2 regions of the Faecalimicrobium sp. JNUCC 81 genome follow, and region 1 is predicted to be linked to the other one. Evidence: a T-box and tRNA genes for the amino acid it is inferred to sense, from the RefSeq annotation. Region 1 holds a T-box; the other holds one or more tRNA genes.
What was found. The T-box of region 1 lies ahead of tyrS (tyrosine--tRNA ligase). A T-box ahead of a tRNA ligase gene usually reads a tRNA of that ligase, here a tRNA-Tyr.

Region 1 (3,948 bases):
ATCATCAGATGTAGTATTATTTAATTTTAATATTTCTATATTTTTTTCAATTGTTTTTTTTATAGTCACATCTTTAATCATTGTAACTATATACTTTAATTTATCATTTTCTTTAAAAATTGGCGCAATAAACATATCCAAGTTTAATGGATTATCATCTTTTTCAACAACTGCCTCTATTAATCTAGGCTTTTTAATTTTTATTATCTTTTTTTCTATGTTTGATATATTTTCATATGTATTTACTTCACTTATCTCTTCAAGCTTTTTGCCCAAAATATTCATTTTTTCTATTGAGATATAATCATAAAAATACTTATTTCCATATATATATTTACCATCTGTACCTTTTATACATACAGCATAGGGTATTGTATCTAAAGCTGTTTCTAAATCATTTATATTATATAGCTTATTACTATCTTCTTTACATACTAGAAATATAGATTCTTTATTATTAAATTTACTTAATATTATTTTTCCATTTAGTAAAATCTTTTCTTTTTTTGAATCTATAATTTCTACACTAATATTAATTTCTTCATCCTTTTTTATATTACTAATTGACTCATATAATTTTTTATTATCTCTATATAGTATATTTTTTATATTAATATTTTTTATACATTTATTATCAAGGTCAATTCTTGATAATAATTTTTCATTACAAAACTTTATCTCACCCTCTCTATCCATAACTATAATATAATCGTTTACTGTATTTAATAGCTTAATCACAAATATGCCCCCTAAAATAAATAAAACTTAAATCAATAATTAATTTACATTTTTTACTAATAATCTCATTATAACATTTATTTTTTAAGTATTTCTAAAAAATCCACTTACATTTTTCTACAAAGATTTTTATTTAAATAAATTATTTTATAATTTTTTTAATAAAAAGCCTCTTAAGTATATACTTAAGAGGCTTTTTATTATTTAAATATTATTTTTATAAACTTTTTCTTTCCTATTTGAATTACTAATTCACCTTGTGGTACTACACTTTGTAAATCCGTAACTTTTTCTCCATTTATTTTAACTCCACCTTGAGTTGCTAATCTTCTCATTTCACTTTTGCTTTGAACAAGTTTATTTTCTACTATTATTTGTGCTAAATCAAAGCTATCGCTACTTGCTTCTACCGTTAATATATCTACAGGTATTTGGCCTTTTTGGAATACTGATTTAAATCTTTCTTCTGCAAAATTAGCTCTTTCTTCTCCATGGTATAATCTTACTATTTCTTTAGCTAACTCCATCTTTACATTTCTTGGGTTAACTCTATCTTCCTTTAAATCTTCTTCTATTTTATTAACTACATCAGGATGAACATCAGTTACTAAATTATAGTATTTAACTATTAATTCATCTGGTATTTCCATAGCTTTTTGATACATTACTCCAGCTTCTTCATCTACTCCTATATAGTTTCCTAAACTCTTACTCATTTTGTTAACACCGTCTAAACCTTCTATTAAAGGCATCATTATAACAACTTGAGATTCTTGTCCAAAATCTTTTTGAAGTGCACGTCCCATAAGCAGATTAAATCTTTGGTCTGTTCCTCCAAGTTCTATATCAGCATTTATTGCAACTGAATCATATCCTTGCATTAATGGATAGAAAAATTCATGCACTGATATTGGAGTATGACTTTCGTATCTTTTCTTGAAATCTTCTCTTTCTAACATTCTAGCTACAGTTATAGTTGCAGCTAATTTTACTACATCTTCAAAGTTTAATTTAGCTAACCATTCGCTATTAAATCTAACTTCTGTTTTTTCTTTATCTAATACTTTAAATATTTGTTCTTCATAAGTTTTTGCATTTTCTAAGACTTGCTCTGTTGTTAATGCTTTTCTAGCTTGAGATTTACCAGTTGGATCTCCTATTTTACCTGTAAAGTCTCCTATTATTATTACTACCTTATGTCCTAAATCTTGTAATTGCTTCATTTTTCTAAGAACTACAGTGTGTCCTAAGTGTATATCTGGAGCCGATGGATCTAGTCCTAATTTTACAACTAATTGACGACCTTCTTTATCCGCTTTAACTAATTTTTCTCTAAGGTCTTTCTCATCTATGATATCATCTACACCTTTTAATATTATTTTAATTTGTTCATCTAAGTTTATCATATTTACCCTCCTATATTTATTTATTGCAATAAAAAAGCTCTCATCCTCATAAAAGGACGAGAGCATTACTCACGTGTTACCACCTTAGTTTATCAATACTTTACAGCATTAACCTCAATAGGTACAATATCTATACCTTAGCACTATAACGTGTGCTACTACGTTAATCCCTACTAGTTGTTATCTTTTGGGATTACTGCTCTAAGATGTATTCAAACTAACTTAACTTGCTCCTCTCACCATCCGGAAACTCTCTGTTAGACTACATTAGTTTTACTTGTTCTTTTCATAGCTTTTTTATATTAATTATTAATTCTAATATATTCGCTATTTAATATTTTGTCAACTATTTTTATTATTATTTACAAAATCTTTTATATTATAAGTAATTATAATTATTTTTATTACTAGGTGGATAGAATCCTTCAAATATTATATTATCTGAGTATTTATACGCATATATCATATCTTCTTTATTTTTTATAGTCCATGATATTATTGGAATCCCCTTATTTCTTAGGTAAGCTATCCTTGTTTTATCTATCCCTCTAATTGAATAGGCTATATAATCAGGTTTCGTTTTAAAGTTTAATATCATGTTTTTAAGGGCAAATTTTTTACACCAACTTAAATTTCTATAAGAATACCTTGGTAAACCTGCTATTTGCCCTCTTAAAATATTATTTGCATTATTTTTATACCATACTAATACAAATGGATTAAATGACTGTATTGAGTATTTACCATTATATCTTTTAACTGTATTATATAACCCTTCACACAAATCAAATATATCCTTACTATTTTTTATTTCTATAAGTATTCCTACTTTTCCATCTACTACTTCTAACACGTCTTCTATCGTTGGTATATTTTCATCTGAATCCAATAATCTTAATTCTTTAAGTTCATCATAATCTAAATCATGAATATTTCTTTCATCTTTAGTCATTCTATATAAATTATTATCATGGAATACTACTATTTTTTTATCTTTAGTGAACTGAATATCTAGTTCTATTGAATATTTATGCTTAACTGCATTTTTAAATGCCCCAATAGAATTTTCTGGATATTTTTCATTATATAATCCTCTATGTGCTATTGGTATTTCCCTTATCCAGTCCATATCTTTTTCCATATAAACCACCTTTTATATTTATTTACTTACCAGGTTATTTACATAGTTGTCTACTATCAAAATTTGCTTAATTCTTATATCTATTTTACTATCTAATATTAAATTTAAAATTACAATTACCAAAGTTGTTACCTTAAACATAAATAAAAGTAGTACTATAGTTATTAAAGATAAAATTCTTGCATAAGATATTTTTTGATACTTAGATATCACATAATTTTGCACTATTATATATCCATCTCTTATAACAAAGTAAAAACATAAATATTGTATTGATATAATGATAGTTTTTAAATATACAATAGATATATTAATGTTTAATATACTCATTAATTCAACTAAAATTAAATATATTGAACATAAGTAAAATACTTTCTTAGAGCAACAAATAAATCTAGAGCAATTTCTAAAATTATTTATCATATGTAATTTTCTTTTTGCATTACCTTTTAATATATTCAATTTTTTAGATAATAATAACGATAAAAAATATATACTAAACACAGTTCCCATAGGGAATAAAGCTATTAACATATAGTAAATCATTTCACTGTATCCTTTTAGAGGAAACATTTTAGTATACTGACTAAATTCTTTCATAAAACTGTATCCAATAAGCTTTGATGCGTATAAGTCTATAAATACCATAAGTACTATGCCAAT
Region 2 (3,948 bases), 1.3 Mb from region 1:
CCTGCTTGTAAGGCAGGTGCTCTCCCAGCTGAGCTATAATCCCGCGTATATGGTGCGCCCAAAGGGACTCGAACCCCTAACCTTCTGATTCGTAGTCAGACACTCTATCCAGTTGAGCTATAGGCGCACATTTATGGAGGCGACACCCAGATTCGAACTGGGGATCAAGGAGTTGCAGTCCACTGCCTTACCACTTGGCTATGTCGCCTTACTTTTATGGGGTGGATAATGAGAGTCGAACTCACGACCTCCAGAGCCACAATCTGGCGCTCTAACCAACTGAGCTATACCCACCATATATATATTGGTCGAGGTAGAGGGACTCGAACCCCCGGCCCCATGGTCCCAAACCAAGTGCGCTACCAAACTGCGCTATACCTCGATATTACTTTAATCTAAAAGTGGTGGACCATCAGGGACTCGAACCCCGGACCTACCGGTTATGAGCCGGGCGCTCTAACCAACTGAGCTAATGGTCCACATATATTGGTAGCGGTAACAGGAGTCGAACCTGTGACCTTTCGGGTATGAACCGAACGCTCTAGCCAACTAAGCTATACCGCCACATTATTGGTGCCCAGAGGCGGAATCGAACCACCGACACGGGGATTTTCAGTCCCCTGCTCTACCGACTGAGCTATCTGGGCATTTGGCGGAGAGGGTGGGATTCGAACCCACGGTGCCGTTAAGCATCACTGGTTTTCAAGACCAGCTCCTTAAACCACTCGGACACCTCTCCATTGGTGATCCATCCGCGACTCGAACGCGGGACACCCTGATTAAAAGTCAGGTGCTCTACCGACTGAGCTAATGGATCACAATATTTACTTGGCAGGGGATGCAGGACTCGAACCTACGCATGTAGCAGTCAAAGTGCTATGCCTTACCGACTTGGCGAATCCCCTATGAATGTGGTGAGCGCACAGGGATTCGAACCCCGGACACACGCCTTAGAAGGGCGTTGCTCTATCCAGCTGAGCTATGCACCCACATTGTTTTGTTTTGGAGCGGGAAACGAGATTCGAACTCGCGACTTCAACCTTGGCAAGGTTGCGCTCTACCACTGAACTATTCCCGCATGGTAAAGTAAAGTGGTGCGGATGAAGGGAGTCGAACCCCCACGCCATAGGCGCCAGATCCTAAGTCTGGTGCGTCTGCCAATTCCGCCACATCCGCAGCTTAACTTTTTGGTGGAGGATGGTGGATTCGAACCACCGAAATCGTCGATAACAGATTTACAGTCTGCCCCCTTTGGCCGCTCGGGAAATCCTCCGTGTTTATGGAGCTAGTGATAGGAATCGAACCTACAACCTGCTGATTACAAGTCAGCTGCTCTACCGTTGAGCCACACTAGCAAATTGGCGGGAATAACAGGACTCGAACCTGTGACCCATTGATTAACAGTCAATTGCTCTACCAACTGAGCCATATTCCCACATTAAGTTTTGGCGACCTGGAAGGGACTCGAACCCTCGACCTCCAGCGTGACAGGCTGGCATTCTAACCAACTGAACTACCAGGCCGCAAATGGTGGGACTAACAGGGCTCGAACCTGTGACCCCCTGCTTGTAAGGCAGGTGCTCTCCCAGCTGAGCTATAGTCCCATACGTTTAATCTGGAGCGGGTGAAGGGGATCGAACCCTCACAGCCGGCTTGGAAGGCCGGAACTCTACCATTGAGCTACACCCGCATATTTAATTGGTGACCCATAGGGGAATCGAACCCCTGTTACCGCCGTGAAAGGGCGGTGTCTTGACCGCTTGACCAATGGGCCATTTAATTGGTTGCGGAGGCAGGACTCGAACCTACGACCTTCGGGTTATGAGCCCGACGAGCTGCCAACTGCTCCACTCCGCGATATTAAATGTATATATGGTGCCGAAGACCGGAATCGAACCGGTACGAGAGGTAAGTCCCGCAGGATTTTAAGTCCTGTGCGTCTGCCAGTTCCGCCACTTCGGCATTGATTTGTGGAGGCGACACCCAGATTCGAACTGGGGATCAAGGAGTTGCAGTCCACTGCCTTACCACTTGGCTATGTCGCCATACAAAATACAAATTGGTGATCCATCCGCGACTCGAACGCGGGACACCCTGATTAAAAGTCAGGTGCTCTACCGACTGAGCTAATGGATCATTTTATGGGGTGGATAATGAGAGTCGAACTCACGACCTCCAGAGCCACAATCTGGCGCTCTAACCAACTGAGCTATACCCACCATATATATTGGTCGAGGTAGAGGGACTCGAACCCCCGGCCCCATGGTCCCAAACCAAGTGCGCTACCAAACTGCGCTATACCTCGACATTATTTTAAGTTAAAAGTGGTGGACCATCAGGGACTCGAACCCCAGACCTACCGGTTATGAGCCGGGCGCTCTAACCAACTGAGCTAATGGTCCACATATATTGGTAGCGGTAACAGGAGTCGAACCTGTGACCTTTCGGGTATGAACCGAACGCTCTAGCCAACTAAGCTATACCGCCACATTATTGGTGCCCAGAGGCGGAATCGAACCACCGACACGGGGATTTTCAGTCCCCTGCTCTACCGACTGAGCTATCTGGGCATTTGGCGGAGAGGGTGGGATTCGAACCCACGGTGCCGTTAAGCATCACTGGTTTTCAAGACCAGCTCCTTAAACCACTCGGACACCTCTCCATTGGTGATCCATCCGCGACTCGAACGCGGGACACCCTGATTAAAAGTCAGGTGCTCTACCGACTGAGCTAATGGATCACAATATTTACTTGGCAGGGGATGCAGGACTCGAACCTACGCATGTAGCAGTCAAAGTGCTATGCCTTACCGACTTGGCGAATCCCCTATGAATGTGGTGAGCGCACAGGGATTCGAACCCCGGACACACGCCTTAGAAGGGCGTTGCTCTATCCAGCTGAGCTATGCACCCACATTGTTTTGTTTTAAAATTAAGTTGGTGCGGATGAAGGGAGTCGAACCCCCACGCCATAGGCGCCAGATCCTAAGTCTGGTGCGTCTGCCAATTCCGCCACATCCGCAGCTTAACTTTTTGGTGGAGGATGGTGGATTCGAACCACCGAAATCGTCGATAACAGATTTACAGTCTGCCCCCTTTGGCCGCTCGGGAAATCCTCCGTGTTTATGGAGCTAGTGATAGGAATCGAACCTACAACCTGCTGATTACAAGTCAGCTGCTCTACCGTTGAGCCACACTAGCAAATTGGCGGGAATAACAGGACTCGAACCTGTGACCCATTGATTAACAGTCAATTGCTCTACCAACTGAGCCATATTCCCACATTAAGTTTTGGCGACCTGGAAGGGACTCGAACCCTCGACCTCCAGCGTGACAGGCTGGCATTCTAACCAACTGAACTACCAGGCCGCAAATGGTGGGACTAACAGGGCTCGAACCTGTGACCCCCTGCTTGTAAGGCAGGTGCTCTCCCAGCTGAGCTATAGTCCCATACGTTTAATCTGGAGCGGGTGAAGGGGATCGAACCCTCACAGCCGGCTTGGAAGGCCGGAACTCTACCATTGAGCTACACCCGCATATTTAATTGGTGACCCATAGGGGAATCGAACCCCTGTTACCGCCGTGAAAGGGCGGTGTCTTGACCGCTTGACCAATGGGCCATTTAATTGGTTGCGGAGGCAGGACTCGAACCTACGACCTTCGGGTTATGAGCCCGACGAGCTGCCAACTGCTCCACTCCGCGATATTAAATGTATATATGGTGCCGAAGACCGGAATCGAACCGGTACGAGAGGTAAGTCCCGCAGGATTTTAAGTCCTGTGCGTCTGCCAGTTCCGCCACTTCGGCATACCACGTGGCTACGTCTTACTCTCCCAGGCAGTTGCCCACCAAGTACCATCAGCGCTAAAGAGCTTAACTTCTGTGTTCGGAATGGGAACAGGTGTATCCTCTTTGCTATTGTAACCACATTATTTTTTATATCCATTT

Region 2: it has a tRNA-Tyr gene. The T-box ahead of tyrS (tyrosine--tRNA ligase) is inferred to sense a tRNA for this amino acid. The anticodon was not compared.

Annotation. Positions count from the first base shown of each region.
Region 1 covers NZ_CM132203.1:2,496,491-2,500,438, forward strand. The annotation lists gene JNUCC81_RS12520 (ATP-binding protein) at 1-738, opposite strand, end outside; gene tyrS (tyrosine--tRNA ligase) at 939-2,144, opposite strand; T-box leader at 2,194-2,443, opposite strand; gene JNUCC81_RS12530 (glycerophosphodiester phosphodiesterase family protein) at 2,524-3,285, opposite strand; gene JNUCC81_RS12535 (DUF2232 domain-containing protein) at 3,304-3,948, opposite strand, start outside.
Region 2 covers NZ_CM132203.1:3,796,637-3,800,584, forward strand. The annotation lists tRNA gene JNUCC81_RS18580 (tRNA-Val) at 1-43, opposite strand, end outside; tRNA gene JNUCC81_RS18585 (tRNA-Arg) at 51-127, opposite strand; tRNA gene JNUCC81_RS18590 (tRNA-Cys) at 135-208, opposite strand; tRNA gene JNUCC81_RS18595 (tRNA-His) at 218-294, opposite strand; tRNA gene JNUCC81_RS18600 (tRNA-Pro) at 306-382, opposite strand; tRNA gene JNUCC81_RS18605 (tRNA-Ile) at 403-479, opposite strand; tRNA gene JNUCC81_RS18610 (tRNA-Met) at 488-564, opposite strand; tRNA gene JNUCC81_RS18615 (tRNA-Phe) at 572-647, opposite strand; tRNA gene JNUCC81_RS18620 (tRNA-Ser) at 651-739, opposite strand; tRNA gene JNUCC81_RS18625 (tRNA-Lys) at 742-817, opposite strand; tRNA gene JNUCC81_RS18630 (tRNA-Gln) at 830-905, opposite strand; tRNA gene JNUCC81_RS18635 (tRNA-Arg) at 913-989, opposite strand; tRNA gene JNUCC81_RS18640 (tRNA-Gly) at 1,004-1,078, opposite strand; tRNA gene JNUCC81_RS18645 (tRNA-Leu) at 1,093-1,176, opposite strand; tRNA gene JNUCC81_RS18650 (tRNA-Tyr) at 1,189-1,273, opposite strand; tRNA gene JNUCC81_RS18655 (tRNA-Thr) at 1,281-1,355, opposite strand; tRNA gene JNUCC81_RS18660 (tRNA-Asn) at 1,360-1,435, opposite strand; tRNA gene JNUCC81_RS18665 (tRNA-Asp) at 1,447-1,523, opposite strand; tRNA gene JNUCC81_RS18670 (tRNA-Val) at 1,529-1,604, opposite strand; tRNA gene JNUCC81_RS18675 (tRNA-Gly) at 1,617-1,690, opposite strand; tRNA gene JNUCC81_RS18680 (tRNA-Glu) at 1,700-1,774, opposite strand; tRNA gene JNUCC81_RS18685 (tRNA-Met) at 1,782-1,857, opposite strand; tRNA gene JNUCC81_RS18690 (tRNA-Leu) at 1,874-1,962, opposite strand; tRNA gene JNUCC81_RS18695 (tRNA-Cys) at 1,972-2,045, opposite strand; tRNA gene JNUCC81_RS18700 (tRNA-Lys) at 2,061-2,136, opposite strand; tRNA gene JNUCC81_RS18705 (tRNA-His) at 2,143-2,219, opposite strand; tRNA gene JNUCC81_RS18710 (tRNA-Pro) at 2,229-2,305, opposite strand; tRNA gene JNUCC81_RS18715 (tRNA-Ile) at 2,326-2,402, opposite strand; tRNA gene JNUCC81_RS18720 (tRNA-Met) at 2,411-2,487, opposite strand; tRNA gene JNUCC81_RS18725 (tRNA-Phe) at 2,495-2,570, opposite strand; tRNA gene JNUCC81_RS18730 (tRNA-Ser) at 2,574-2,662, opposite strand; tRNA gene JNUCC81_RS18735 (tRNA-Lys) at 2,665-2,740, opposite strand; tRNA gene JNUCC81_RS18740 (tRNA-Gln) at 2,753-2,828, opposite strand; tRNA gene JNUCC81_RS18745 (tRNA-Arg) at 2,836-2,912, opposite strand; tRNA gene JNUCC81_RS18750 (tRNA-Leu) at 2,938-3,021, opposite strand; tRNA gene JNUCC81_RS18755 (tRNA-Tyr) at 3,034-3,118, opposite strand; tRNA gene JNUCC81_RS18760 (tRNA-Thr) at 3,126-3,200, opposite strand; tRNA gene JNUCC81_RS18765 (tRNA-Asn) at 3,205-3,280, opposite strand; tRNA gene JNUCC81_RS18770 (tRNA-Asp) at 3,292-3,368, opposite strand; tRNA gene JNUCC81_RS18775 (tRNA-Val) at 3,374-3,449, opposite strand; tRNA gene JNUCC81_RS18780 (tRNA-Gly) at 3,462-3,535, opposite strand; tRNA gene JNUCC81_RS18785 (tRNA-Glu) at 3,545-3,619, opposite strand; tRNA gene JNUCC81_RS18790 (tRNA-Met) at 3,627-3,702, opposite strand; tRNA gene JNUCC81_RS18795 (tRNA-Leu) at 3,719-3,807, opposite strand; rRNA gene rrf (5S ribosomal RNA) at 3,813-3,929, opposite strand.